4 regions of the Pantoea sp. X-Soil-MYKO-1289 genome follow, and region 1 is predicted to be linked to each of the others. Evidence: predicted binding sites of a transcription regulator. Region 1 holds the regulator's gene; each other region holds the start of a gene.

Evidence for each region. The regulator Fur, encoded in region 1, represses iron uptake genes when iron is present. The targets are predictions, from matches to a motif close to ATAATAATGAGAACNACTATCAA.
Region 2: exbB (tol-pal system-associated acyl-CoA thioesterase) is a predicted target of Fur. The motif match lies at 3,089-3,111, and genes of this name have one in related genera.
Region 3: fhuA (ferrichrome porin FhuA) is a predicted target of Fur. The motif match lies at 2,171-2,193, and genes of this name have one in related genera.
Region 4: fes (enterochelin esterase) is a predicted target of Fur. The motif match lies at 2,652-2,674, and genes of this name have one in related genera.

The regions. Positions count from the first base shown of each region.
Region 1 covers NZ_AP036004.1:1,251,684-1,257,413, forward strand. The annotation lists gene nagE (N-acetylglucosamine-specific PTS transporter subunit IIBC) at 1-1,557, shown strand, start outside; gene glnS (glutamine--tRNA ligase) at 1,721-3,388, shown strand; gene AC6I7Z_RS06005 (hypothetical protein) at 3,625-4,020, shown strand; gene fur (ferric iron uptake transcriptional regulator) at 4,081-4,524, opposite strand; gene fldA (flavodoxin FldA) at 4,879-5,409, opposite strand; gene ybfE (LexA regulated protein) at 5,544-5,730, opposite strand, start outside.
Region 2 covers NZ_AP036004.1:592,392-598,121, reverse strand. The annotation lists gene AC6I7Z_RS02970 (DUF8451 domain-containing protein) at 1-1,015, shown strand, start outside; gene AC6I7Z_RS02965 (hypothetical protein) at 990-1,721, shown strand; gene exbD (TonB system transport protein ExbD) at 1,852-2,274, opposite strand; gene exbB (tol-pal system-associated acyl-CoA thioesterase) at 2,279-3,004, opposite strand; gene AC6I7Z_RS02950 (TRAP transporter substrate-binding protein) at 3,357-4,334, shown strand; gene AC6I7Z_RS02945 (TRAP transporter small permease) at 4,381-4,887, shown strand; gene AC6I7Z_RS02940 (TRAP transporter large permease) at 4,897-5,730, shown strand, end outside.
Region 3 covers NZ_AP036004.1:3,225,161-3,230,890, forward strand. The annotation lists gene fhuA (ferrichrome porin FhuA) at 1-2,135, opposite strand, end outside; gene mrcB (bifunctional glycosyl transferase/transpeptidase) at 2,329-4,878, opposite strand; gene hrpB (ATP-dependent helicase HrpB) at 4,976-5,730, opposite strand, start outside.
Region 4 covers NZ_AP036004.1:3,505,035-3,510,764, forward strand. The annotation lists gene pmrB (two-component system sensor histidine kinase PmrB) at 1-218, shown strand, start outside; gene AC6I7Z_RS16715 (TonB-dependent siderophore receptor) at 219-2,453, opposite strand; gene fes (enterochelin esterase) at 2,730-3,941, shown strand; gene AC6I7Z_RS16725 (MbtH family protein) at 3,982-4,200, shown strand; gene AC6I7Z_RS16730 (enterobactin synthase subunit F) at 4,193-5,730, shown strand, end outside.

The sequences.
Region 1 (5,730 bases):
TCCTTTCTGATGATCGCGGTGGCGTTCATTCTGATGTACATCTGGCCGCTGATCTTCAACGGACTGGTGAGCTTTGGCGAACATATCCAGAAGCTGGGCTCGGTCGGCGCGGGCGTCTACGCCTTCTTTAACCGTCTGCTGATCCCGGTCGGCCTGCATCATGCGCTTAACTCAGTGTTCTGGTTCGACGTCGCGGGCATCAACGATATTCCTAAATTCCTCGGCGGCGCGCAGTCAATCGCTAACGGCACCGGCATTGTCGGCATCACGGGGCGCTATCAGGCGGGCTTCTTCCCAATCATGATGTTCGGTCTGCCTGGCGCGGCGCTGGCGATCTATCACTGCGCGCGTCCGGAAAACCGCGTTAAAGTCGGCAGTATTATGCTGGCTGCGGCCTTTGCGGCCTTCTTCACCGGCATTACCGAGCCGCTGGAGTTCTCCTTTATGTTCGTCGCGCCGGTGCTTTACGTCATCCACGCGGTGCTGACCGGCATCTCGGTATTTATCGCCGCCAGCATGCACTGGATCGCCGGCTTCGGCTTTAGCGCCGGTCTGGTGGATATGGTGCTGTCGAGCCGCAACCCGCTGGCGACCCACTGGTGGATGCTGATCCCGCAGGGCATCGTCTTCTTTGCGCTTTACTATGTGGTATTCCGCTTCACGATTAAGAAGTTCAACCTGATGACGCCGGGCCGCGAGCTGGCGGTAGCGGGCGACGAAACGGACGGCTACGACGTTAACGTCGACACAACCGACAACGGCGAGAGCGCGACCGAATCGCTGGCGCGTCGCTATATCGGCGCCATCGGCGGCTCCGACAACCTGACCGGCATCGACGCCTGTATCACGCGTCTGCGTCTCAACGTAAAAGACTCGGCGCAGGTCAATGAGTCCGTCGCCAAACATCTGGGCGCGTCCGGCGTTATCCGCCTGAATAAACAGAGCGTGCAGGTGATTGTCGGCACCCAGGCGGAAAGTATCGCCACCGCAATGAAAAAAGTGCTGACGAAAGGGCCGGTCGCCTCCGCGGGCGGCGCTTCAGCAGCGCCTGCCGCGCCGGCGGCAAAACCGCAGGCAGCGTTGAATCGCGAGACCAAAACCATCGTGACGCTGATGGCGCCGGTGAGCGGCGACGTGGTCGCGCTGGAAGCGGTGCCTGACGAAGCCTTCGCCAGCAAGGCGGTAGGCGAAGGGCTGGCGATCAAGCCGAGCGGTAAAACCGTGGTGGCGCCGGTTGCCGGCACCGTGGTGAAAATCTTCGACACCAACCATGCCTTCTGCCTGGAAACCAGCAGCGGCGTTGAAATCGTGGTGCATATGGGCCTCGACACCGTGGCGCTGGGCGGCAAAGGCTTTGCCCGGCTGGTGGAAGAGGGCGCGACGGTGGCGTCGGGTCAGCCGGTGCTGGAGATGGATCTCGATTTCCTCAACGCCAACGCGCGTTCGATGATCAGTCCGGTTGTGGTCAGCAACAGCGAAGATTTCGCCGGGCTGACGCTGCTGGCGACCGGCCCGGTGGTGGCTGGCGAAACCCCGCTTTACGAGGTAAAAGGCTAAGCCCCTGAGCGCATCGCCGTAAAAAAAAGCAGGCAGGAAGCAATTCCTGCCTTTTTTCGTTTTATCGCCTTAACAAACCGGTTGTTTCCCTTCGACGCTTTGTGGATCATACTCCGTTACTTCGTGGTACAAACCACCCGCTATACGTATTGAGGATTGAGAGATGAGTGAGGCTGAAGCCCGCCCAACTAACTTTATTCGTCAGATCATCGACGAAGATTTGGCGAGCGGCAAGCACAGTAGCGTGCATACCCGTTTTCCGCCTGAGCCCAATGGCTACCTGCATATCGGCCATGCTAAATCGATCTGCCTGAACTTCGGCATCGCTCAGGACTATCAGGGTCAGTGCAACCTGCGTTTCGACGACACCAATCCGGTTAAAGAGGATATGGAGTTCGTCGAGTCCATCAAGCGCGACGTGCAGTGGCTGGGCTTTGAGTGGAGTGGTGACGTTCGTTATTCCTCAGATTACTTCGATCAGCTCTATCACTACGCGGTTGAACTGATCAATAAAGGTCTGGCCTATGTCGACGAACTGACGCCGGAAGAGATCCGCGAATATCGCGGCACCCTGACCGCGCCGGGCAAAAACAGCCCCTATCGCGATCGCAGCGTCGAAGAGAACCTGGCGCTGTTCGAAAAAATGCGCAACGGCGAATTCGCCGAGGGTAAAGCCTGCCTGCGCGCCAAAATCGATATGGCGTCCAGCTTTATCGTGATGCGCGATCCGGTGCTCTACCGCATTAAGTTCGCCGAACATCACCAGACCGGCAAAAAGTGGTGCATCTATCCGATGTATGACTTTACCCACTGCATCTCCGATGCGCTGGAAAATATTACCCATTCGCTCTGTACGCTGGAGTTCCAGGACAACCGTCGCCTCTATGACTGGGTGCTGGATAACATCTCTATACCCGTGCATCCGCGCCAGTATGAGTTTTCGCGTCTTAACCTCGAATATGCGGTGATGTCGAAGCGCAAGCTGACGCAGCTGGTCAACGAAAACGTGGTGGAAGGCTGGGACGATCCGCGCATGCTGACCGTTTCGGGCCTGCGCCGTCGCGGCTACACCGCCGCCTCTATCCGCGAGTTCTGCCGCCGTATCGGCGTCACCAAACAGGATAACGTGGTGGAGATGGCGTCGCTGGAATCCTGCATTCGCGACGATCTGAACGAAAACGCGCCGCGCGCCATGGCGGTGCTCGATCCGCTGAAAGTGGTGATTGAGAACCTGCCGGCCGGCCATAACGAAATCATCACCATGCCAAATCATCCGAACAAGCCGGAGATGGGCACCCGCGACGTGCCGTTTGGCCGTGAGGTCTGGATCGATCGCGCTGACTTCCGTGAAGAGGCCAATAAGCAGTACAAACGTCTGGTGCTGGGCAAAGAGGTGCGTCTGCGCAACGCTTACGTGATCCGCGCCGAGCGTGTGGCAAAAGATGAAGAGGGGAATATCACCTGCATCTACTGCACCTGCGACGTCGATACCCTGAGCAAAGATCCGGCTGACGGCCGCAAGGTGAAGGGCGTGATCCACTGGGTCTCCGCAGACCACGCGCTGCCGGCGGAATTCCGCCTTTACGATCGCCTGTTCAGCGTGCCGAATCCTGGCGCGGAAGAGGATTTCCTGACCACCATCAATCCGAACTCGCTGGAAATTCGTCAGGGATTCGTCGAGCCAGGTTTGCAGAACGCCAGCCCGGAAGCGCCTTATCAGTTTGAGCGTGAAGGCTACTTCTGCGCCGACAGCCGCTATTCGCGTCCCAACCAGCTGGTGTTTAACCGCACCGTGGGCCTGCGCGACACCTGGGCAAAAATCGGCGATTAAATTTTTGCATTAACGGCATGATAAAATCACTACAGGGCGAGCAATCGCCCTTTTTTATAGCTGCAATCAGCCGCAAGGCAATTTTTTGTTCTGTAACAAACAATTACTACTTGTCGGACCAGTATGGGCGTTGTCTGAGTTAACGAAAATTAATCAATTTACAGATGTGAATTTCATTTTTTCAGGTAGGCTATTCGCTCTTTGAAGAGGCTATGCGGGCATAAAAAGGAAAAATGATGACGGCTCTTGGTCAGGAAGCAAAACACAGCGTGGTAGTTTTACATCAGTTAATCGAACGTATATTCAATCAGCCTTCAGGCGAAGACGATACCTTCGATCTGCTGCTTTCACACTTCCATCCCGATTTCCGCATGGTGACGCCGCAGGGGCGGCTACTCGATTTAAATCAAACCGAAGAGCTGTTTCGGCAGTTACAGGGGCGCCGCGAAGGCATGCGCATTGCCACCAGCGAGCACGCGGTGATCTCTCAGGGCAAAGATGAGGTCACTATTCAATATCGCGAGCTGCAGATGATGAACGGCAGCGATCAGGCGCGCATCTCGCTGGCGATCCTCGACTGCACGACCTCAATTCCCCGCTGGCGCTATCTGCACGAAACGCTGGTCGCCTGACGGCCATAAAAAAAGCCGGTACGCAGACCGGCTTTTAGCATTACTGCATAGCGCACATCTTTACTGATCGTGGAGCGTTTCGTCTTCGCGGCAATCGCCCAGCGAGCAGTGTCCGTAGAGATAGAGGCTATGGTTCGTCAGCTTGATGCCGTGACGGGTAGCAATATCTCGCTGGCGTGATTCGATCGATTCGTCGCTGAATTCGATGACTTTGCCGCAGTCGAGGCAGATCAGGTGATCGTGATGATGCTGCTGAGTCAGTTCGAAAACCGATTTCCCGCCTTCGAAGTTGTGACGCGTAACGATGCCCGCATCGTCAAACTGGTTCAGTACGCGATAAACGGTAGCCAGACCAATCTCTTCGCCCATATCAATCAGGCGTTTATACAGATCTTCCGCGCTGACGTGATGGCACTGAGGTTCCTGAAGCACTTCCAGAATTTTAAGTCTGGGCAGCGTGACTTTCAGGCCAGCCTTCTTTAATGCGGTATTGTTGTCAGTCATGCGGATATTGTCCTGTTACTTTGCTGGTTACTTGAGGCGCCTTGCCTTGAATGTCGTTCGGTGTCTATTCTCATTTGCGTCTCATTATAGAGGTGAAGTTTTGAAATGAAAACCGAGGGAAACGCCTGAAATCAACACGGGCTGTAAGAAGATGCGTAACGGCGCCGGGCGGAGAAATGCAGGAGGTTCGTTATCATCTCGCTAACTTCCTGACCTCGCGGAAGAAATAAGCAGATAACCGATGTGGGTATTGTACAGAATCAGAGATAAAAGTTAAAAAACTGTAGCTATTATTTCTATAGGAAAAACCTTTAACTCAATGTGAGCCAGCGCCCACATTGAGTATGTGGGTAATCAGGCTTCGATGATCGCCTGCAGCTGCAGCTCATCATAAATCTGCTTAACCCAGGCCTCGACGCGCTGGTTGGTCAGTTCCGGCTGACGATCTTCGTCAATCGCCAGGCCGAGGAAGTGCTTGTCGTCCGCCAGGCCTTTAGAGGCTTCGAAATGGTAGCCTTCGGTCGGCCAGTGGCCGACGATCACCGCGCCGTTCGGCTCGATAATGTCGCGAATGGTGCCCATCGCGTCGCAGAAATATTCCGCGTAGTCTTCCTGATCGCCGCAGCCGAACAGCGCCACCAGCTTGCCGTTGAAATCGATCTCCTCCAGCGTTGGGAAGAAGTCGTCCCAGTCGCACTGCGCTTCGCCGTAGTACCAGGTCGGAATGCCCAGCAGCAGGATATCGAACGCCTCGAGATCTTCTTTCGTGCTCTTGGCAATGTCGTGCACTTCCGCAACCTCTTTGCCCAGCTGTTTCTGGATCATTTTTGCAATGTTTTCGGTGTTGCCGGTATCGCTGCCAAAGAAGATGCCTACGATTGCCATGGGGTAAATAACCTCTTAAATCCTGATAATGAGTGCATGCGCAGAGCGCACAATTAAGCGAATGATAGCAGAGCGGGCAAAAGGGCGGAACTCGAAAAGCCGCTCCATTTGCTTCTGCGTGCGCTTTACGCTATTCAGCCCAGTTTGAGTTGCGCCAGCAGCATTTGTTCAATCAGTTCGCTGCGGCTGATATTGCGCTGCTCAGCCAGGGTGTTTAACGCATCCACGGCTTCGCTGGTCATTTTAAGTTCGACACGACGCAGCCCGCGCACTTTGTCACGTTTCAGTTGATTGCGCTTATTGATGCGCAGCTGTTCATCA
Region 2 (5,730 bases), 660 kb from region 1:
CTTGCACGGCAGGGATGTGCTGGCTATACACATCTCGCCCGCTATGCGGAAACAAAAACCTGTCCATCTAAAAAAAACACCTTTTGGTAATACCTACCAGCGGCTGCATGAAGGAGATCATATCTGTGATGATATAATGGTTAAGCGCATGCTTGCAGAGCAGATTCATGACAGCCGCGACAATGAAGTCCTCTCTGAACATTATAGTTTCGATGAAGATATTGAGCTCGACAGTCTGAAGATTTACCGCAACCTTCTTTCGTCAAATAATCCACAACACCCCTATCTTGCCTGCGAGCCTTTCGAGTTACTTAAGATGGTTGGTGGCTGGCGAAAAGACCGTGAAACGGGAAAACAGGGCATTACACTTGCAGGAATATTGATGTTTGGCAAGTGGGAAGCCATCACCGCTGCCTTACCAAACTATATGGTGGACTATCAGGAACGCCCAGAGGCCAAAACGGAATTGCGCTGGATCGACAGAATCACTCCTGATGGCACCTGGTCAGGTAATCTCTTTGATTTTTATCGTAAAGTTTATCAGCGACTGGTTGCCGATCTTAAAGTCCCCTTTACACTTGAAGAAGGTCAGCGTAAAAGCGATACGCCTGTCCATATCGCATTACGCGAAGCGCTAGTTAATACCCTCGTACACGCTGATTATTCGGATCGGGTTTCTGTTCTGATTGTTAAACGACCCGATATGTTTGGTTTTCGTAACCCTGGTCTTATGCGCCTGCCCCTGGAAGAAGTGGTTGCAGGGGGCACAAGCGACTGTCGCAATCGCCTTCTGCATCAAATGTTTCTGCTCATTGGCCTGGGCGAGAGAGCCGGTTCAGGCATGCCCAAAATTTTCAGTGGCTGGAAGTCGGCTAACTGGAGAATACCAAAGCTATGGGAAAAGTCAGTCCCGGCACAGACCTTACTGGAGCTTTCAACCGCCAGCCTTATTCCTCAGGACATTCTTGATACATTACACCAGCAATTTGGTGAGCGGTTTCGATCTGCTCGATGACTTTGAACAGGTCATTATTGCAACAGCAGCTATTGAAGGCTGGGTGAATCATGAACGCGCCTGTCAACTGACGACTAAACATCCACGAGAGGTTACTCTGACGTTGCCCCGGCTAGAGAGTAAAGGATTTCTTGCGGCGGGTGGAGAGCAAAAGAATAAACATTACACGCTGCCCGGCGTATCGGTAATGACACCGGACGAAGTTTTTTCTCAGGGAGTCGTTAATGTGTTAAGCAGCTCCACATATTACCGCGAGAGCTCCACATATAACGGGCAAAGCTCCACATATAGTGAGGCAGGTTTAACACAAAATAATATTACGCCCGATAACCCAGCATCCGATCTGGAAGAGGAGCATCACGGTATTGTAAGGGATGAATATGGACGTATATTAAATCGTTTCATCGACTTACCTTATATCGACTCCATCGATAACCTAACTCAATCGTTCCGGGAAGGTCTATTCGCGCTAGCGGCAGGTCCGCGTCAAAAAATGCGATTAAAGAACAAGGGATTGATGAATACGGCTATCCTGGCAGTGTGTGAGGGGCATTTTATTTCAGTATCTGCGTTAGGGGAGATTTTGAATCGTAACCCCAATGCGCTGCGTCAGCAGCATCTAAAGCAACTGGTGGAGCATGGACAACTTAAGTTGGCTTTCCCCCAGTATAAAAATCATTCGAAGCAGGGGTATAGTACGGTCTGAAAGAGCAAAGATGCATAAAGCGACTTTGCGATCGGGCCCGCTCACCCGCGCCCGCTCAGAATCCATAGACAGCCTTTCGCCACAGACAAAAAAGGCAGCCCTCAGGCTGCCCTTTTCCACTCGCGCAAATTTACTTCGCGGCGGTTTCCATCCCCATCAGGCCGATCTTGAGATAACCTGCGCCGCGCAGCTTATCCATCGCGCTCATCAGGGTCTCATAATCAACCGACTTATCAGCCTGGAAGAAGATAGTGGTCTCTTTGTTGCCTTCGGTCTGGCTGTTCAGCACCGCCACCAGCGTCTCCGGCGTCACCTGTTCATTGCCGATGTAAAACTGCTTATCCGCTTTAATCGACAAATAAACCGGCTTCTCCGGCCGCGGCTGCGGCGCGCTGGTCGAGGCGGGCAGATTAACGCGAACATCCACGGTCGCTAGCGGCGCGGCCACCATAAAGATGATCAGCAAAACCAACATAACGTCGATAAACGGCGTGACGTTGATTTCATGCATCTCGCCGTCGGTTTCCAGATCGTCGTTTAATCGCATCGCCATAAACTTAACCTACGCGTAATTTCTGAGCGGTCGGGCGCGCTTCAGCGCTTTTCGCGTGAATGTTGCCCAGATCGATATCGCGGCTCTGCAGTAGCAGGATCTGCGCGGCCACGTCGCCCAGCGACGCTTTATAGCCCGCGATCATGCGCGCGAAAACGTTGTAGATCACCACCGCGGGGATCGCCGCCACCAGGCCGATAGCGGTGGCCAGCAGCGCTTCGGCGATGCCGGGCGCGACAACCGCCAGATTAGTGGTCTGCGTCTGCGCGATGCCGATAAAGCTATTCATGATGCCCCAGACCGTCCCGAACAGGCCGATAAACGGCGCGACGGAGCCGATGGTGGCGAGGAAGCCGTTGCCGCGACCGGCGTGGCGGCTAAAGGCGGCGACGCGGCGCTCAAGGCGAAAGCTGGTGCGCTCTTTAATGCCGTCGGTATCGTCGACGCCCGCCGAAAGCGCAATCTCGTTTTGCGCGTCATTCAGCAACGCCGCGCTGTGGCTGTGGCTCTTGAACTGCGCGGCGGCGCGGGCGGCATCGCCCAGGCTGCGGGCTTCGCCCAGCGCCTGCTGCTCGCTTTTCAGTCGACGTTTCGCCGCGCTAAGCTCGGCAAACTTTCCGAAAAAAATCGCCCAGGTCACGACCGACGCCAGCAGCAGGCCGATCATTACCACTTTTACCACGATATCGGCATGTTGATACATGCCCCAAACAGAGAGATCCGTTTGCATCAAGTCACTGGCTACCACGCTGCGTCTCCAACTTCATATGCAGGAATAATGGATAAGCGCGAATAATAGCAAAAAACCGGCGAATTGATAGTAGTTCTCATTACTATTTACAAACAGTACGCCGCTCCCACTGGCCTGTTGCCGACCTTTTATGACACTTTTGAGCACTATTTCAGAAATGTGATTTCCCGTATAAATTTATTAAAACATCGTTTCAAAATGTGAGCTTGTTCATTCAATCAGCATTGCCGCATTTTCAGCCAGCACGATTTGCTTATTCTGGCAGCACGCGGGCCACTTCCTCTGCCGCCTATGACCTGTGCCCTCCTCTACCTGCCTGGAGAATAAAATAATGAGAGTGAATAAATGGATGCTTGCCGTTTCCGTCTCTGCTGCGCTTGGCCTGAGCGCGGCTCCGGCGTCGGCGAAGGTATTAAAGGTGGCGGAGGTCCAGCCCGCTGGCTACCCCACCGTCGTGGCGCTGCAGCATATGGGCGACAAGCTGAAGCAGGCCACTAACGGGCGGCTGGAGATGAAAGTCTACGCAGGCGGCGTGCTGGGCGACGAAGATCAGACGCTGCAGCAGGTGCAGCTCGGCGCCATCGACATGATCCGCGTTTCGCTGGCGCCGGTCACCACCATCGCGCCGGAAACCAGCGTGCTGACGCTGCCCTATATCTTTCGCGATGTCGATCATATGCACAAGGTGCTGGACGGTGAGGTCGGCAAGCAAATTGTCGACAAATTCGACGCCGACGCCAACGCGCGCATGGTCTTTCTCGGCTGGACCGACGCGGGCGAACGCAACATGATCACCAAAAAGCCGCTCAGCAAGCCGGACGATCTTAAAGGGATGAAAATCCGCGTGCAGAACAGCGCCATCTCGCTGGCGACGCTGAAAGCGATGGGCGCAAACCCGGTGGCGATGGGCGTCAGCGAAGTCTTCAGCGCCATGCAGACCGGCGTGGTGGACGGCACGGAAAACAACCCGCCGACCTTCGTCGCCCACAACTATCTGCCGGTCGCGAAGTACTACACCCTGACCGGCCACTTTATCCAGCCGGAGATGATCCTCTTTTCAAAAACCTCGTGGGCGCGTCTGTCGCCGGACGATCAGGCGCTGCTGAAAAAGCTCGGCAAAGAGGCGCAGGATGAAGAACGCCAGCTGTGGGCGACCTACACCCAGCAGTCGATCGAGAAGATGAAAGCGGGCGGCGTGACCTTTCAGGAGACCGACAGAGACTATTTCATGAAAGCGACGCAGCCGGTGCGCGATCAGTTTGGCGGCAAATATCAGGATCTGATGACGCAAATCGCCGACGTTAAATAACCTTCCGCCGCCGCGCCTTCCGCGCGGCGTTATTCAGGTAACGCATATGAACCGATACTCTCGTCTGATGGATGGGCTCTATCTGCTGTGCATGGGCATCGCCGCCGTCGCGCTGTTGATTATGGTGACGGTGATCCCCATCGGCATTTTCGCTCGCTATGTGCTCAACGGCGCGCTGGCCTGGCCCGAGCCGGTCGCCATCGTCTGCATGATTATTTTTACCTTTATCGGCGCGCCGGTCGGGTTTCGCGCCGGCACCCATATCTGCGTCTCGATGGTGACCGATCGCCTGTCGCCCGCCGCGCAGCGGCTGATGCTGCGCCTGTGCGATCTGCTGATGGTGGTGACCTGTTTGATCATCTTTCAGGCGAGCTACAGCCTGTGCGTAGCGATGTGGATCCAGCCGCTCGCCTCGCTGCCCTCGGTGACCTACGGCGAGATGTATTTGCCGATCCCCATCGGCGCGCTGTTTACCCTGTTGTTTGTTATCGAGCGGCTGCTGAACGGCGATCAAAGCCAGCGGCCAGTGGTGGTTTTAGGCGGCACCCATTAAGGAGCGACCATGGACGCATTGATGTTGATCGGCAGCCTGGTTGTGCTGCTGCTGTTGGGGTTTCCCGTCGCCTTCGCCGTGGGCCTCAGCGCCTTTATCGGCGCATGGTGGATCGATCTGCCGCTGGAAGCGGTGGTTATTCAAATTACGAACGGCGTCAATAAGTTCTCGCTGCTTACCATCCCCTTCTTTATCCTGGCGGGGGCGATTATGGCGGAAGGCGGCATCGCGCGGCGGCTGGTGAACTTCGCCTATATCTTTGTCGGCTTTATTCGCGGCGGTTTGTCGCTGGTGAATATTGTCGCCTCGACCTTTTTCGGCGCCATTTCCGGCTCGTCGGTGGCGGATACCGCTTCGATTGGCTCGGTGATGATCCCGCAGATGGAGCAGAAAGGCTATCCGCGCGACTTCGCGGCGGCGGTCACCGCCAGCGGATCGGTGCAGGCGGTGCTGACGCCGCCCAGCCATAACTCGGTGATCTACTCGCTGGCGACCGGCGGCGTGGTGACCATCTCCTCGCTGTTCGTCGCCGGTATCTTTCCCGGCCTGCTGCTGGGTTTCTGCCTGATGGTGATGTGCCTCGCCTTCGCGCGCAAGCGCGGCTATCCCAAAGGCGAGCGCATTCCGTTTCGCCAGGCGGTAAAGATCTTTTTCGACGCCTTCTGGGGTCTCTTTACCATCGTGATCATTCTGGGCGGCATTCTCTCCGGCATCTTTACCGCGTCGGAGTCGGCGGCGATCGCCTGCCTGTGGGCCTTCTTCGTTACCATGTTTATCTACCGCGACTTTAAGTGGAGCCAGCTGCATATCCTGCTGTTCCGCACCATAAAAACGGTGACTATC
Region 3 (5,730 bases), 2.0 Mb from region 1:
CGATAACAGCTGGCGACATAGTCGCGGTCAAACAGGTTTTTCACGTTGACGCCCACCGACGAGCCAGGCAGGCCGAAGCGGCCAAGGTCATATTTCAGCATCGCATCCACCGTGGTGTAACCGGCGACGTCGAAGTTCTGGTTGTTTTGCGTGCCGGTGCTGTAAAGCCCTTTGCTTTCGCCGACGTAACGCACGCCTGCGCCGACGGTAACGCCGGAGAGCGCGGTCTCATGGAAGCTGTAGTCCGCCCAGAGCGACGCCATATGTTTGGGCACCTGTACCGGCGTGCGCCCTTTCAGCAGCGTATCGTGGGTATATTCCGCGTCGGTGTAGGTGTAGGCGGCCGTCAGGTCGATATTGGCGTTGACCGCCGCTTTGGCCTCCAGCTCTACGCCGCGCGAACGGATTTCGCCGCTCTGCACGCTGGCGAACGTATTTACCGGATCCGCCGTCAGGTTTTTGGTTTTGGTTAGCTGATAGAGCGCGGCGGTTAACGTAATCGGACGATCCTTCGGCACATACTTCACGCCCGTCTCATACTGTTTCGCGCGCGACGGATCGAAGGCCTGCCCTTCATAAGTAGAACCGGAGTTGGGAATAAAGGCTTCGCTGTAGCTGAAGTAAGGCGCGATGCCGTTATCGAATACGTAGTTCAGTCCGCCGCGCCAGGTAAAGGCCTGATCGTTCTGGCGATCGGTGGTTCCTTTATAACGATCGTATACCGACGTCATGGCGTAATCGTAGCGGCCGCCCAGCGTCAGCACCCAACGATTCCACTCCATCTGATCCTGCGCATACAGGCCGGTCTGGCGCTGTTTATTAAGATGCTGATAGGGATCGAACGGAATACTGCTCTCATCGCCGTACTGCGGATTAACGGCGTTCAGGCTGCTGGCGGTGCCAAACTGCGCATCAATATCGTTGCGCGTGCGCTGATAATCCACGCCCAGCAGCAGGGTATGATCCAGCGCTCCGGTGGCGAATTTCGCCTGCGCCTGGGTATCGACGGCGAACTGATTCAGCCTCTCCTGCGATACCGCGGAACCGCGCGTAATCGACTGGGTGGCGGCGTCGAAGCCGTTGCCGTAAATGCTGCGGTAATCGGTACGCAGATCGGCGTAGCGCAGATTCTGGCGCACCGTCCAGGTGTCGTTGAAGCTGTGCTCGGCGTTGTAGCCCACCATTTTGGTGTTGCGCGAAATTTTATTGCTCTGCTCGCCTTCGTCGAAATTGGTCGGCAGTTTGTACTCGCTGCCGTCCGCGCGCGTAATCGGCACCACCGTGCCCTGACGCGGCAGCCAGCCGTAATAGCCGGTCTCCGGCTCGTTCTGGAAATAGGTCAGCAGGTCGAAACGGGTATTGGCGTCCGGGCGCCAGCTAAACGCGGGCGCGATGGTATAGCGCTTCTCTTTGTTACTCTCCTGCTGTGCATCGGCGCTGCGCGCAAGACCGGTCAGACGGTAGCTGTAGACGCCGTCGTCATCCAGCGCGCCGCCGAAATCAAATCCGGTCGAGAAGAGGTTGTCGCTGCCCATCTGAAACTGCACTTCGCGCAGCGTTTCCTGGGTCGGGCGCTTGCTCACCAGCGCCACCACGCCGCCAGGATTGCTCTTGCCGTAGAGCACTGAAACCGGGCCGCGCAGCAGCTCGGCGCGCTCAAGGAAGTAAGGATCGATGGCGAATTCGGAATAGTTGTCGCCCTGCAGCTTCAGGCCGTCAAGATACTGGTTGGTGTTGGTCTCGCTGAAGCCGCGAATCGACAGCGCGTCGATTACCTGCGAGCTGCCGCGGTTGCCGGTCAGTACGCCCGGCGTGTAGTTGAATGCCTCTTTTACCGTGGTTATCTGCCGCTTTTCCATCTCTTCGCGCGTGACCACCGAAACCGACTGCGGGTTTTTCTCGATCGGGGTATCGGTTTTGGTGCCGGTGGCGCTCTGTTTCGCGGCGATGGTCGGCGCCGGGCCCCACGCGCTCTCCTGCGCCGCGCCGGAGGCGGCGTCCGCCGAAACCACCAGCGTCTCCTCAGCCAGCGCGGAGGCGCTCGCTGAACCCAAAATCACGGCAATGCTCAAAGCCAGCGGGCGGCGGGAAAAAACGCCGCGCAGATAACAAGGAAAAGTCGTTCGCGCATTCATAGTAGTGTCTCTTGAATAAAGTAGTAGGCAGGCGAATGGAAACGAGAATGATTATTATGCCGAATGGATTCTAGGCGAAAGGCTTTGCTTTCTGCAAGGGATAATCCCGCGCGCAGCGCCGTCTGGCGGCCATTCGCGCAGTATTGATCGGGCACAAAAAAAGGGCGCCGTAGCGCCCTTTTTAATCGACGGTTTAGTTGCCGCCGAACATATCTTTGATCCAGCCGGCGACACCGTCGCTGTCTTTCTTCTCCGGCTGCTGCTGCGGTTGCTGCTGCATCTGCTGCTGATTTTGCTGCTGGTTCTGCTGCTCCTGCAACTGCTGCTGTTGCTGCTGGAACAGCTGTTGCTGCTGCTGGCAGAGCGCGTTGGGATCGAGCGACCATACCGGCAGCGAGCGCCAGGTGCTGCTGCCGTTGCCGCAGACGAAGTTGCCTGCGGAATCGACGTTCATCATCGAGACATCTTCCGGCGGCGTCAGCATCAGCGGCATCGGCGCCTGGTTGTCCAGATAGCGACGATAGATCTGCATCGCGCCGCTGGCGCCGTACAGCTTGCTCGGCTGGTTATTGTCGCGGCCCACCCAGGTAATGGCGACCTCTTTGCCGTCAACCCCGGCGAACCAGCTGTCGATCAGGTCGTTGGTGGTGCCGGTTTTGCCCGCCAGATGCGCTTTCGGATAACGCGCGCCCAGCGCGCGCGCCGTACCGTGATCGGCGACCTGCTGCATGGTGTAGAGCGTCAGATAGGCGGCCTGCGCCGGCTCGACGCGCTGCGCCTGCGGGAAGCTCTGATAGAGCACGGTGCCGTCTTCCGCGATCACCGAGCGTACCGCCGAGAGCGGCGCGCGGTTGCCGCCGCTGGCGATCGACTGGAACGCCTGCGCCACTTCGATCGGCGTCAGGTTAAGCGCGCCGAGCAGCATCGACGGCACCGGGTTGAGCTGATCTTTCGGCACCCCCAGTTTGGTCCAGGTATCCACAACCGCGTCCAGCCCCAGCGTCATGCCGAGGTTGACCGTCGGCACGTTCATGGAGTTGGTCAGCGCGTCCACCAGCATCACCTTGCCGCTAAAGCGACGATCGTCGTTCATCGGTTTCCAGACGGTGCCGTTCGGCTGTTTCAGCGCGATCGGCTCATCGGCGATCCAGCTGTTGAGACGATAGGTGTTCGGCTGGCTGAGCGCGGTCAGATAGGTCGCCGGTTTCGCCAGCGAGCCGATAGAGCGGCGCGCCTGCAGCGCGCGGTTGTAGCCGGCGAACTGCGGATCGGCGCCGCCGACCATGGCGCGCACTTCGCCGCTGAAGCGGTCGACCACCACCATCGCGGTTTCCAGATCTTTCAGGCCGCGCTGTTTTTTCAGCGCCGGAATGCCGTCGAGCACCGCTTTTTCCGCCGCATCCTGCGAGACCGGATCGAGCGTGGTGAAGATCTTCACGCCAGAGAGATCTTTGACCTTGTCGCCCAGCTTCGCCTGCAGCTCGTTACGCACCATCTGCATAAAGGCGGGCTGCGGCGTGATAACGCCGCCTTTCGGCTGTACGCCGAGCGGGCGCGCCGAGAGCATGTCGTAAAGCTCCTGGTCGATTACCTTCTGCTGCTGCAGCAGGCGCAGCACCAGATTGCGTCGCTCCAGCGCCAGCTTCGGATTGCGCCACGGGTTATAGAGCGAGGCGCCTTTCACCATGCCCACCAGCATCGCCTGCTGATCGAGGCTCAGCTCGTCGACCGGGCGGCCGAAGTAGTAGAGGCTCGCCAGCGGGAAGCCGCGGATCTGGTCGTTGCCCGCCTGACCGAGATAGACCTCGTTCAGGTAAAGCTCCAGAATGCGATCCTTGCTGTAGCGCGCGTCCATAATCACCGCCATATAGGCTTCGCGCGCTTTACGCCACAGTGAACGCTCGTTGGTCAGGAACAGGTTTTTCACCAGCTGCTGCGTCAGGGTACTGCCGCCCTGCACCGCTTTCCCGGCCGTGATATTGGCGAGGAAGGCGCGACCGATCGAGTAGGGGCTGATGCCGTCATGCTCGTAGAAATGACGGTCTTCGGTCGCGATTAGCGTATCGACCAGCAGATCCGGGAAGCCGGCGCGCGGCACGAACAGACGCTGCTCGCCGTTCGGCGACTGCAGCATGGTGATCAGGCGCGGATCGAGACGGAAGAAGCCGAAGTCGCGGCCGGAGTCGAGGTTTTTAATCTCGCCCAGCTCATCGCCGTCGAACACCATCTGCGCGTGCACCTGACCCTCTTTGCTGTCCGGGAAGTCGAACGGGCGGCGCAGCAGATCGATAGTGTTGCCTTTAACCGAGAACTCGCCGGGACGCGTGATGCGCGACACCTCGCGATACTGCGTGCCTTCCAGCAGCGCGATCATCTCTTTCTTGTTGTAGGCCATGCCCGGTTCCAGGCTGACCATACGGCCGTAGACGGTCGCGGGCAGCTGCCACACTTTGCCGTCGATGCGGGCGCGGATCTCCGAGTCGAGGTAGACGCCCCAGGCGGCCATAATCACCACAAACACGAGGAACAGCTTGATCAACCAGCCTAACCAGCGGCGCTTCCCGCGCGGCGGACGCTTTCCTTTACTTTTACGCGGCACAGGCGCTTTCTCCTCAACTTCGTCGGCAAAATCATCATTTTCAAAATCGTCTTCATCCCTGCGGCGACCCCGGCGCGTAGCGTTACGCGGCGGCTTGGGTTGTTTTCCTTTGCGCCCAATGGGTTCGCGATCGTTCCCAGACATTGGTTTCATTCTCCAGGCATTACGTTGGCTGCGCCGATACTCTAGCGGCTTTTACCTTTTCCGCATGGCGGAACCCTCTGAAATCGATCCAGCCGGCTCAACCTTGCGGGGAATATTTTTTGGTGCGCCTGGTGGGCAGCGCGCTGGCCGGATCGTCGGGCCAGGGATGGCGGGGATAGCGCCCTTTCATCTCTTTCTGCACCTCCGGATATGCGCCGCGCCAGAAGGCGGCCAGGTCGCGGGTAATCTGCAACGGCCGCTGCGCGGGCGACAGCAGCTCCAGCACCAGCGGCACGCGCCCTTCCGCCACGGCGGGATTGCTCGCCTCGCCGAACATCTCCTGAATGCGCACCGCCAGCGCGGGCGGCTTATCAGCATGGTAGCGAATAGGCAACCGGCTGCCGGTCGGCACAGTGTAATGAGTTGGCAGCGCACTATCCAGCCGCTGGCGTTGCGACCATGTGAGCAAATGTAATAGCGCGCTGACAAGGTTGACCGCCTGCAGCGATTTCAGATCGCGCACCGCGCCCATCTCCGGCAGCAGCCAGCGGTCGAGCGACGCCAGCAGCGATTCGTCGTCCACGGCGGGCCACGGCTCTTCCGGCAGCCACTGCGCCGCGCACTGCAGCCGCACGCGCAGCTGTTGCGCCGCCTCGCTCCAGCCCAGCACGCCCAGGCCTTTTTGCGCCACCCAGCGCAATATGGCGGCGTGCAGCACCTCGGGTTCCGGGCGCGCCATCGGCTGCGCCTTCAGCACCAGCGCGCCGATCTGCTCGCGGCGCAGCGCGCGCAGCGTGCCCTTCTCTTCGTCCCATTCGACTTCGGCGCGCACCTCGACCAGTTCCGGCCGCG
Region 4 (5,730 bases), 2.3 Mb from region 1:
TCAGCGTGATTGATGAGGGGCCGGGCATCGATACCGACGCGGCGGAAGAGCTGACCAAAGCGTTTCGCCGTCGCGATCAGCGCTACGGCGGCAGCGGCCTGGGACTGAATATCGTGCTGCGCATTCTGCAGATGCACTATGGCGAGCTGAAGCTGATTAATCGCAGCGATCGCAGCGGGCTGATTGCCCGCTGCGCGCTGCCGTTGCGGCTTAACTGATTAGAAGTGCGTATTCAGGCTGACGTAGTACGTCCGGCCTGATTCGTTATAGGTATTCGCGCCTGCGCCATACAGATAAGAGTTAGTGTTGGCGTTGCCGGTGGTCTGGGCGTTGCCCTGGCGGAAGTGGCGCTTGTCGAACAGGTTGTCGATGCCGAGCGTCACGCTGGCGTATTTATTAACGTCATAGGTGCCGCTCAGGCCGACCACTGAATAAGGACTCACCTCATCGGTCGCGCTGCCGGTGACGGCATTGCCTTTGTAATCATACTTCTTCGGCACCTGCTTGCCGTACCAGGTGAGCGTGGTTTGCAGCGACAGATCCTGCGTCGCCTGCCAGCTCAGCGTGGAGTTCAGCGTATAGTCGGGAATAATCGACAGGCGATCGCCGGTCTCTTTATTCTTGCTCTGCAACATATAAGTGAAGTTGTTATTCCACGCGATGCTCTCCGTCACGGGGATATTCACCGTGCCCTCCAGCCCTTCCACCACCGCTTTCGGCACGTTCTCCCACTTATAGATGTCAGTGGTGCCGTTTGACGCTTTGCCGGACGGCACGTAGCCCGCTTCAATCTTGTTGCGATAGTCGTTGCGGAACCAGGTCAGACCCGCCTGATAGCCCTCATGCTTCCACTCCAGCCCAATCTCTTTATTGATGCTGTTTTCCGCTTTCAGATCTCTGTTGCCCTGCAGATAGCAGGCGCCGGTGCTGGCCGCGCAGCCCTGTCCGTTGCTGTAGAGCAGATAGTTAGGGTTGGTCTGGTAGAGGCTCGGCGCTTTATAGGCGCGGCCGATGCCCATCTTCAGCGTGAAGTCGTCACCTAAGCCCTGCGAGAGGTTAAGCGACGGGCTCCAGTTATCGCCGACGATAGAGTGGTGATCGAAGCGCAGGCTCGGCGTCAGCATGGTGCTGTCGGTCAGCTCCATATTGTCTTCGGCGAACAGCGAGAAGATTTCCGCCTGCGAATAGGGGCTGCGGCCGGAGCTGGAGATGCCCGGCACCGCGCCGTTAGAGGCGGCCTGCGTGGTCGATGAGGGATCCTTCATGCGCTGCTGATTCCATTCAACGCCGAGCGTCGCGGTCTGATTCACCAGCAGTTCGAACGGCACGCTGACTTCGCTGTGCAGCAGCACATCGTCCAGCTCGATGGTATTGAAGCCGCTGTTGGAGAAGATGCCTTCGGTGCCGCCCGCCAGCCCTTCGTTGATGCGCGAGTTGCGGGTATTTTCATAGCGCGCGTAGCTGTTGGTGCTGACGCCGTTATCCCAGGCGCCGGTCCACTTCACCGCAAAGTTCTGCCGATAGAGCCGGTTAGTCTCTTTGCCGTAGAAGCTTTTCACCAGCGCGCTGGTATTGGTGTTCTGGGTGTCGCCGGAGTAGAGGTTGCCCTGGCGGCTGTAGCCCGCCTGAAACTCCAGCGCCTGCATCGGCGCGAACGCCCAGCGCAGCATAGCGTTGATGTCTTTATTCACCACCCCTTCGCGCCCGCCCGGATAGCTGCCGGCGTAGCTGCCGGTGCGATCCGCCGCGTGGCCTTCGTTGATGTCGTAGGCGTCCGCCTGGGTTTTCGCCAGGTTGCCGTAGAGACGGAAGCTGACGTCGTCGCCCAGCGGCCCTTCCAGGCTGAAGTTGGTGCGGCGCGTCGCGCCTTCGTCTTTGTGCTCCGGCACGTTGTAGTAGGCGTTCCAGGATCCGTGCCACTGCTGGTCATCATATTTTTTGGTGATGATATTCACCACGCCGCCCGCCGCGCCGTTGCCGTAGCGCACCGCCGCCGGGCCGCGGATCACCTCAATACGTTCGATCATCTCCGGCGGCACCCAGTTGGTGTCGCCGCGCGTATCGCGTTCGCCGCGCCAGCCGAGACGCACCGAGTTGCGGCTGGAGACCGGCATGCCGTCCACCAGGATCAGGGTGTTTTCCGGCCCCATGCCGCGGATATCAATCTGCCGGTTGTTGCCGCGCTGGCCGCTGGTGGAGTTGCCGGTCAGGTTGACGCCCGGCATGGTGCGGATGATTTCCGATACGTCGCGCGCGGGCGGACGCTTTTTAATCTCGTCGGCGGTGATGGTGGAGACGCCTGGCGCCTGCAGGTTCTGCTGCGCCGCGCTGACCACCAGGGTATCGCCGACGGCGGCAGTTGAAGCGGTGCTGGTGTCGGCGGCCTGCGCGCTGGTCGCGGCCAGGCCGAGTTCAATGAGAATGGCTAATGACAAACGAGATAATGTAGGCATTTTTTATGTTCCTGGATTGCCTGCGGAAACCTCACCGTCTCCTGCGGGCGCGCCGGTAAAAGAGTCTTTCCTTGCGAGCAAGCATTCCAGCCGCGCCCAGGCTCTCCTTTGCGGAACATCCGTCTGACAGTACAGGCTGATGAGGCTGGCGGAACGCGCGCGCTCCTTGATGTCGGAGCGGGAAACACCCTATTGCAAATGCAAATAATTATCAATAGTATTCTTCATAACATCCGCGCACCTTCAGATGCGCCTGGCCCAGTAAATAAGCTCTCTATGACGTGGTTAACCAACGAAACCGGCAGTGAACGCTGGTGGCGAACATTACAGCAGCAGGGTCTTCCCTTAATCGAACCCGCCGGGCGCGGCGAATGCGGCGTCACCTTTTTCTGGCGCGATCCGCAGGGAAGTGAAGCCACCTCCTCTACCCGTCGCGTCTGGATCAATATCACCGGCGTCACCGATCATCATCAGCGCGCCGCGCCGCGCTCGCTCAGCCGCATCCCTGGCACCGACGTCTGGTTCTGGCGCACGCAGCTGCCCGCCAGCTGGCGCGGCAGCTACTGCCTGATGCCCGACAGCGATCCCGCCGACTTTGAGGGCGAGCCGGATATGGCGACGCTGCGCGCCTGGTGGCGCGAAAAATTTCCCACCGCGCAGGCGGATGCGCTGAACCCGCAGCGCGGCTGGGCGGGCGGACGCGGCATGCGCGTCTCGCCGCTGCATCTGCCGGATGCGCCCGATCAGCGCGTCTGGCAGGCGGTCGACAGCGGTCGCGCGCCCGCGCTGCCGCTTCAGCACCATATCTGGCACAGCGCGCGCCTCGGCAATCGCCGTTCGGTGTGGATCTACGCCACCGGCGACGCGCAGCCGACCGAACGGCCGCTGGCGCTGCTGCTGGACGGCCAGTTCTGGGCCAACAGCATGCCGATCGCCTGGCCGCTGCAGCAGCTCACCGACGCTGGCGAACTGCCGCCGGCGGTCTACGTGATGATCGATATCATCGACCGCGAACACCGCAGCCGCGAACTGCCCTGCAATCCCGACTTCTGGCTGGCCCTGCAGAGAGAGCTGCTGCCGCAGCTGCAGGGCTGGGCGCCGCATCGCGTCAGCGCCGCCGAGACGCTGGTGAGCGGACAGAGCTTCGGCGGGCTGTCGTCCGTCTACGCCGCGCTCAACTGGCCGCAGACGTTCGGCGGCGCCATCAGCCTCTCCGGCTCGTTCTGGTGGCCGGAACGCGGCCAGCCCAACGGCAGGCTGATCCAGCAGCTGCAGCAGGGCGACTATCGCCTCGCGCCGTCGCGCATCTATCTGGAAGCGGGACGCCGCGAACAGCTGATATTCAAAGCAAACCAGCAGCTTCAACAGGAGCTGTCCGCCGCTGGGCATCAGGTCGTTTTTCATCCGGTCGACGGGGGCCACGACGCGCTGTGCTGGCGCGGCGGGCTGCTCAATGGACTGAAAGCAATGTGGCAACATCTTCTTTAAATCGCCTGGCTAGCCCGACTGTTGCGGGCAGGAGACCGATATGCAACCTAATCCCTTTGACGATCCGCAGCAGGATTGTCTCGTGCTGATCAACGAGCGCCAGCAGTACAGCCTCTGGCCCGCTTTCCGCGCCCTGCCCGCTGGCTGGCGCTGCCTCTTCGGGCCGCAGCCGCAGGCGGAATGCCTGAGCTGGCTTAACACGAACTGGCGCGATATTCGCCCGGCCCACCCGAGCGCGCACCGGAGCGACCATGTCTGAGACGCTGATGAACCCACACCATACCGATCAGAAAATCCTGCCGCTGGTGGCGGCGCAGCCCGGCATCTGGATGGCCGACCAGCTGTCGCAGCAGACTAACGCCTATGCGGTCGCGCACTTTGTCGAGCTGCGCGGCGAGCTGGACAGCGCGCTGCTGAGCAAGGCGATCGTCGCCGGCATGCAGGAGGCGGATACGCTAAATATGGCGTTCGGCGAGCTTGAGGGCGAAGCGGTGCAGTGGCTGTCGCCGCAAACCTTTACCCTGCCAGATATTGTCGACCTGCGTCAGCACGCCGATCCAGAGGCCGCCGCGCGCCATCTGATGCGCATCGATATGGCTGGCGATCTGCGCGTGCTGAGCGGCGCGCCGCTCTGGCATCACCAGCTGATGCGGCTGGGAGAGCGGCGCTGGTTCTGGTATCAGCGCTATCATCATCTGGTGGTAGACGGCTTTAGCTTTACCGCCCTGACGCGCCGTATCGCCAATCTTTATACCGCGTGGATGCGCAACGAAACGCCGGAACCGACGCCTTTTACCCCCTTCAGCGAAGTAGTAGAGGAGTATCAGCGCTACCAGGCGTCGTCGAGCTGGCAGCGGGATCGCGACTTCTGGCGCGAGAAGAGCGCGCAGCTGCCGCCGCCCGCCTCGATCTCCCCGCTGCCGCTGGCCGGACAGAGCGCCAGCACCGCGCTGCTGCGCCACAGTTTCTCACTGGACAGCGCGCGCTTTCAGACGCTGGCGCAGCAGATGGGCGTCAGCGCGGCCGACGCCGCCTTTGCGCTGGTGGCGCTCTGGCTGGCGCGCCTGAGCGGCCAGCAAGATTTCGCTGCCGGCTTTATCTTTATGCGCCGCATCGGCTCGGCGGCGCTCTGCGCCACCGGACCGGTGATTAACGTGCTGCCGATGGCGGTGCATTACGATCCCGCTCAGCCGCTCGGCGCGCTGGCGCGTCAGCTGGCCGCCGAGGTGAAAAAGATGCGTCGTCATCAGCGCTTCGACGCCGAGCAGGTGCAGCGCGACGCCGGACGGCTCGGCGATGGCGATCCGCTCTATGGCCCGGTAATCAACCTGAAGATGTTCGACTATCAGCTCGACTTCAACGGGGTGGAAGGAGTAACGCATCAGCTCGCCTCCGGGCCGGTGCGCGACCTGGAGATCGCGATCTACCTCAGCGAACAGGGCGAGCTGACGCTGGAGCTGCTGGCTAATGCGGAACGCTATCAGGCAACGACGCTGACGCAGCACGCCAGCCGCTTCGATCTGCTGCTGCGTCAGCTGGCGGCGCAGCCGGATCGCCCCTGCGGCGAGCTGGATCTGCTGACCGAGGCGGAGCATCAGCAGCTGGAGAAGATCAATCAGACCGCGATGGCGCTGCCGGCGGCCACGCTCGACAGCCTGCTGCTGGCGCAGGCGCTGCGCACCCCGGATGCTTTCGCGCTGGCGGACGATCGCCACCGGCTCAGCTACCGCGAGATGCGCCAGCAGGTCGAGGCGCTGGGCCAGCAGCTGATCGCCAGCGGCGTGCGGCG